Regions from separate parts of the Paenibacillus tianjinensis genome, predicted to be linked through region 2. Evidence: a T-box and tRNA genes for the amino acid it is inferred to sense, from the RefSeq annotation. Region 2 holds a T-box; the other holds one or more tRNA genes.
What was found. The T-box of region 2 lies ahead of tyrS (tyrosine--tRNA ligase). A T-box ahead of a tRNA ligase gene usually reads a tRNA of that ligase, here a tRNA-Tyr.
Positions count from the first base shown of each region.

Region 1: it encodes a tRNA-Tyr, which carries the amino acid that the T-box ahead of tyrS (tyrosine--tRNA ligase) is inferred to sense. The anticodon was not compared.

Region 1 is NZ_CP070969.1:140,401-143,799, reverse strand. It holds gene JRJ22_RS00725 (PucR family transcriptional regulator) at 1-440, opposite strand, end outside; gene JRJ22_RS00720 (NAD(P)/FAD-dependent oxidoreductase) at 544-1,500, opposite strand; tRNA gene JRJ22_RS00715 (tRNA-Lys) at 1,646-1,718, opposite strand; tRNA gene JRJ22_RS00710 (tRNA-Tyr) at 1,726-1,811, opposite strand; tRNA gene JRJ22_RS00705 (tRNA-Phe) at 1,815-1,890, opposite strand; tRNA gene JRJ22_RS00700 (tRNA-Asp) at 1,915-1,992, opposite strand; tRNA gene JRJ22_RS00695 (tRNA-Thr) at 2,009-2,084, opposite strand; tRNA gene JRJ22_RS00690 (tRNA-Val) at 2,114-2,189, opposite strand; tRNA gene JRJ22_RS00685 (tRNA-Met) at 2,198-2,274, opposite strand; tRNA gene JRJ22_RS00680 (tRNA-Ser) at 2,301-2,392, opposite strand; rRNA gene JRJ22_RS00675 (23S ribosomal RNA) at 2,476-3,399, opposite strand, start outside.
Region 2 is NZ_CP070969.1:2,466,120-2,469,518, forward strand. It holds gene JRJ22_RS10835 (transglycosylase domain-containing protein) at 1-955, opposite strand, end outside; T-box leader at 1,093-1,350, shown strand; gene tyrS (tyrosine--tRNA ligase) at 1,439-2,692, shown strand; gene JRJ22_RS10845 (GNAT family N-acetyltransferase) at 2,687-3,223, opposite strand.

The DNA of each region.
Region 1 (3,399 bases), 2.3 Mb from region 2:
TCACTGACCAGCAAAAAAGGGACCATATCCCCGAATAGGCGGCCCTTAAGCGTCATATCATCAGGAATTTCAGCATCATTCTTCTCTTGCTCGAGCTGTGAGTTAAGCCAGCCGCTTAGCTGACGGGCTTCGACCTCGCCCTCTTCTTTTAGGCCGGTAGCCTTAAGAGCAATAGCATAATTGCGCGCCGCATAATTGACCAATTGCAGCTCAAGACCCGTAAGGCCTTCCATCTCCACCCATACCGCAGTGATCCGGCCTTCATTCTCATATAAAGGAACCCATAGATAACCATCGTGCGTAACAGGCTGTTCCTGCTCTTCCGTGCCAACGCCAAATAGGGAAGCTGAATGCTGCCGTCCGAGCTGTTTGATTCCGGCTCTCTTTCCGGTGAGCTGCTCCAATTTTTGACGCAATGCCTCACTATCCATCGTCACCATTCTCCACCACTTTTGCTCTTTTCGCCTATTTTATCATATTCTGCAGCATTGTGCGGCCAGGCCTATCTGAATGATAAGTGAAACTTGATCCTCTCCTGGAAAATCAGCGTTTCTTCGTACTCAAAGCCGCGGACCTGGATAATGGCAATACAATGGGGTTTATTTTTTTCAATTCTTTATGCATCCAGATCCCAGCTATCGCCCCTTCACCCATAGCCACCGTAGCTTGCTCCGCATGAACGGCAACGTCGCCGGCTACCCACAAATGCTCCACATTCGTCATTAAGGAACGTCTATTTACCTCAATATGTCTGTTTTTATGAAGCGTGACCCCCAGCTGGGCGGCAAGCTCGGAATGAACCGCATTTCTCCCGAAGGCAATAAACCCGCGCTCTGCCGGAAGGTGAGTGCCATCCTGTAAAGCCACTTCTATAATCATCCCGTCATTCTCTTGTACGATCTGGGTAGCAGCTTGTTCAATATAGGTAATTCCCTCTGCCTGGAGGCGTGTGAGATTGTCCTCAGACACTGGCTCATGCTCATGATTAATGTAGGTCAGGTCTCCCGTACGTTCCCGCAAAATAAAAGCCATATGGGCCCCAGCATCACCAGAACCCAGCAGCACCGTCTGACGGTCCTGTATCTCAAAGCCGTCACAGTCAGGGCAGACGTAGACAGATTTGCCAAGTGTCGGTACAAGTCCCGGCAGTTCTGGAAAGCGATCCATTACCCCTGTAGCCAGCAGTAAGGTTTTGCTTTCGTATTGTTGGCCTCGCTCTCCTGTTAAGAGAAAGAGCTGTCCATACTTATCCGCTTTAACGACCTTGTCTGAGATGAATTCCACACCGGCCAATTCAGCCTGCCGCCGGCCTCTTGTACGTATTTCCTCACCCGATACTCCATCCGGCCAACCCAGTATATTATGATAGGTCCGGCAAAGATTTGATCTGCCGCCTCCTGCATCAATTACCAGCACCCGGTGTGCGGAGTACCGTCCTAATTGAATCGCCGCCTGAAGTCCGGCAAATCCGCCGCCAACAATAATTGCATCATATATCATAGAAATCACTCATTTCTGCTCAGCATTATAAACTTATAATTAAACGAAGCAAGAAATTTTAAACTTGATGACTACAAAAGGGCTGATTTGAGCTCTGAAAACACAAAAAAGCCACCATCCGAAGATGATGACTTTTTGTTTGGAATGAGCCATGAAGGACTCGAACCTTCGACACCCTGATTAAAAGTCAGGTGCTCTACCAACTGAGCTAATGGCTCGTAAAACTGGTGGAGGCTGATGGATTCGAACCACCGAACACGTACGTGAGCAGATTTACAGTCTGATGCGTTTGGCCACTTCGCTAAGCCTCCATATGGTGGCGCGGGAGGGAATCGAACCCCCGACACAAGGATTTTCAGTCCTTTGCTCTACCGACTGAGCTACCGAGCCAAAAACAAGCCTTAAAACATAAAATGGCGGAACCGACGGGATTCGAACCCGCGATCTCCTGCGTGACAGGCAGGCATGTTAGGCCAACTACACCACGGTTCCGCATTTGTGAAAATAATGGTGCCGGCGAGAGGACTTGAACCCCCAACCTACTGATTACAAGTCAGTTGCTCTACCAATTGAGCTACACCGGCACAGTGTGAAAATATTCTTATAATGAAAATGGTGGAGGCTGAGGGGTTCGAACCCCCGACCCTCTGCTTGTAAGGCAGATGCTCTCCCAGCTGAGCTAAGCCTCCGGGAAATATGGTAGCGGCAGAGGGGATCGAACCCCCGACCTCACGGGTATGAACCGTACGCTCTAGCCAGCTGAGCTACGCCGCCACAATAATTAGGTTTTGGATTTAAAATGGCGGAGAGAGAGGGATTCGAACCCTCGCACCGCTTACGCAGTCTAACCCCTTAGCAGAGGGTCCCCTTATAGCCACTTGGGTATCTCTCCAAACGATATGGTGCCATGTAAATCCATTCAGGAACCTTAATTCCTGAAAACTGAATCCGAAACAAATCTGCGTTCTTCGAAATTTGGATAAGCCCTCGACCGATTAGTATTGGTCAGCTCCATGCATTACTGCACTTCCACCTCCAACCTATCTACCTCGTCGTCTTCAAGGGGTCTTACGTGTTGGGAAATCTCATCTTGAGGGGGGCTTCACGCTTAGATGCTTTCAGCGCTTATCCCGTCCGTACGTAGCTACCCAGCCATGCTTCTGGCGAAACAACTGGTGCACCAGCGGTACGTCCATCCCGGTCCTCTCGTACTAAGGACAGCTCCTCTCAAATTTCCTGCGCCCACGACAGATAGGGACCGAACTGTCTCACGACGTTCTGAACCCAGCTCGCGTACCGCTTTAATGGGCGAACAGCCCAACCCTTGGGACCTACTTCAGCCCCAGGATGCGATGAGCCGACATCGAGGTGCCAAACCTCCCCGTCGATGTGGACTCTTGGGGGAGATAAGCCTGTTATCCCCAGGGTAGCTTTTATCCGTTGAGCGATGGCCCTTCCATGCGGTACCACCGGATCACTAAGTCCGACTTTCGTCCCTGCTCGACTTGTAGGTCTCGCAGTCAAGCTCCCTTATGCCTTTGCACTCTTCGAATGATTTCCAACCATTCTGAGGGAACCTTTGAACGCCTCCGTTACTCTTTAGGAGGCGACCGCCCCAGTCAAACTGCCCGCCTGACACGGTCCCCGTACCCGCTTAGGGTACCAGGTTAGAACCTAGATACGATCAGGGTGGTATCCCAACGGCGCCTCCGCAGAAGCTTGCGCTCCTGCCTCTACGGCTCCCACCTATCCTGTACAGATCGTACCCAAATTCAATATCAAGCTGCAGTAAAGCTCCATGGGGTCTTTCCGTCTTGTCGCGGGTAACCTGCATCTTCACAGGTATTAAAATTTCACCGGATCTCTCGTTGAGACAGCGCCCAAGTCGTTACGCCATTC
Region 2 (3,399 bases):
TCTCGGCAGCTTTGCGCTCCGTTTCAAGCATCAGATAAGGATATGTAGCGTACGCTTTCTTCGTGTGCGGGGCTAAAGAAGATTTGATGTCGAACAGCAACGCTTCATCATATTGCGAGGTGGTGATTTTGTTCTCTTCGAGCATCCGGCGCAGTACCAGCTTCTGGCGTTCCATGGCACGGCCAAAGGCAGTCTCGTTGAATTCGCCCACTCCGTTAAAAGCAGAGTACTTGGAGGGAAGCTGCGGGAGCCCCGCTAAGTATGCGGCTTGAGCGATATTCAGCTTGTCGAGATCATCGAGCCCGAAAATCCCTTTGGCTGCAGCTTTAATGCCGTATACATTGTATCCGTTAGATCCGTTACCGAAAGGAACCTTATTAAGATAGGCCGTAATGATTTCCTGTTTGGACAAAAAACGCTCCAGCCGCAAAGACAGCAGGATTTCTTTTACTTTGCGGTCCTCTGTGCGGTCCAGGTTCAAAAATACACGTCTAGCCAGCTGCTGGGTGAGTGTACTGCCTCCGGTCTGAACGGATTCATTAAGCAGCTTCTGTTTGACGGCACGCAGGGTACCGCTGAAATCGACTCCTTTATGGTTATAGAAATTATTGTCCTCTATAGCGAGGACGGCATCGATCACTAGCTGCGGGATATCATTAAATTCAATAAGCCTGCGGTCTTCTTCAGTGCGAAGCTGACCAATAGGCTGGCCGTCACGGAAATAAGCAAAGCCGGTGATGGCGTTCTGGCTGACTTGCTGCTGAATCAATTCTTCGGAGCGCACAGGGTCATCTTTCACTATGGAAGTGACATAGCCTGCCACGGCACCGCCTGCAAACAGCATGCCCAGGATGCCGAGTATAAACATCCACTTTACGACTGAACCGAACCTGCGGAGCCAGGATCTTCGCGCGGGACGCTGTTTTGCGGTCTTCTTCTTGTTCTCCTCAACCATCGACGATAATCCTCCTTTTAACGGAACTATTATAGCACAAATTGCCGGTTTTGAATGCGCTTCTGCCCGGAAACCGGTTATCGGAGCTGTTGACTTATTAAACGCAGATGTGGTATTAATTTACTCAATTGGATATCATAAAAGCATTGAAGGACATCAGTAGAAGGGATGCCAAGTGTTTCAGAGAGCCGGTGGGTGGTGCGAACCGGCAGCAAGCCCCTTTGAATTACAGTCTGGAGCTGTCCGGAGGAACATCAGGCGCTAACGTGCTTGCCTAGTAGTCCGGAACCGGGGCGTACCCCGTTATCGCAATGAAGTGAAGGATTACGGCTGCGTCCGGACGCGGCTGGATCTTTAATTAGGGTGGTACCGCGAGTCTTTTGCTCGTCCCTTTGTGGGATGAGTGAGAGGCTCTTTTTGTGTTGCTGAACTGAAACGATGAATTTTCACGTTGCACGGACAGATTCTTAAGGAGGAGTATTTATGAATTGGAAAGACTTAACACCCCCGCAGCAGCTTGAAGTCGAGCGGCAGCTGGAAGCGGTCTCACGTGGTGCAATGGAAATTGTACCGCAGGAGGAATTGCGAGGCAAGCTGATAAAGTCTGTGGTGACCGGGGTTCCGCTGAATATAAAGCTGGGGCTTGATCCCTCGGCGCCTGATATTCATATCGGGCATACGGTCGTACTTCATAAGCTGCGCCAATTTCAGGAATTTGGACATGTCATCCAGCTGATCATCGGAGATTTCACCGGACGGATCGGGGACCCTACAGGTAAATCTGAGACGCGGAAACAGCTAAGTGAAGAAGATGTATCGCGTAATGCCATGACTTACAAGCAGCAGGTGTACAAGATCCTTGATCCAGAAAAGACACAGATCCTATGCAATTCGGATTGGCTGAGTCCGATGACTTTTGCAGAGGTAGTGAACTTATCGGCAAAAGTAACCGTGGCGCGGATGATGGAGCGGGACGACTTCACCAAACGTTTCCAGGGAGGCCAGGCCATCAGCATTCACGAATTTTTCTACCCGCTGATGCAGGGGATGGATTCGGTTGTGAACAGGACGGATATCGAGATCGGCGGTACGGATCAGAAATTCAATATTTTGATGGGACGCACCTTGCAGAAGGAATTCGGGGCGGAACCGCAGGTTGTCATGCTGATGCCGCTGCTCGAAGGGCTGGACGGAGTGAAGAAAATGAGCAAGAGCCTCGGTAATTACATTGGTATCGATGAAGAACCAAATGAAATGTACGGGAAGGCGATGTCTATTCCGGATGAGCTGATGACCAGATACTATGAAATGGTTACGGACCTTAGCAATGAGGAGCTGGATACGCTTAAGGAAGCTCTATCTTCCGGGAAGGCACATCCAAGGGATGTCAAAATGCAGCTGGCCCGTACCTTTGTACGCATGTTCCATGGTCAAGCAGCAGCGGAGGCCGCGCAGGAGCATTTCATCACCGTCTTTCAGCAGCGCGGGCTGCCGGAGGATATTGAAACTCACACTATTTCGGCTGATGTACTGGAGAATGGCACGCTCACGCTGGTCAAGCTGCTGATCCTCCTCGGTTTTGCAAGCTCTAACAGTGAAGCAAGACGGAGTATCCAGCAGGGATCAGTGAAGCTGAATGGGGTGAAACTAGAGGACCCAAACGGGGAATTCAAGCTGCAAGACGAGGATATCATTCAGGTAGGCAAGCGGAAGTTTGCTAAATTGAGCTTGTCATAATGGGATCGGCGGATGCTCTAAATAATCTTCATTGGTTAATTCATAATCAATAAAGGATTGCAGCTCACCAAGTTGGTTGCGCCTGGTATCATAATGAACAGCACATTCCCGGAAGCCGATCTTCTTATATACATGCTGCGCTCTGTAGTTCTTGAGGTTCGTATCCAGCTGGATTGTGTGGATCCCCTGCTCCTTGAATAAGTAGCGGATTAACATCTTCAGAAAGGCAGTCCCGTATCCCTGGTTCTGCTGGTGCAGCAGACAGATTTTGATGCCTATCTCTACAGTGTGGGGAGCAGTCTGCCTGCAGCTCATCTCTCCTGCAGGGATGCCGGCAATATCGAGTATATAACGGCGGTGATGTTCTTGTCCGGAGCTGAGATTATCTACTACTTCATCGACAGTAATGCCAAGGCCGTTCGGGAAGCCTGCGTGAGCCATGACGAGACCGTCGTTCCACCAGTTACACAGAATTTGGGCGTCGTCCGCAACTGCCTGGCGGATTATTAAAGTACCGTTTCTTAAGAGCATTCTAGTTCCTCCAATTCATCCATTTTACCTAAATGTACCATGAGCCGATTTTTTGGAGGAATGGAAAGAATGAGTTAAACTGAAATTGAACGTTCTTGGCCCGCAGCCCGATATAAGTATTTAAAGAAGAGCACAAAAAAAGCCTCCGGATAACCGGAGGCTTTGCTTGATTCGCG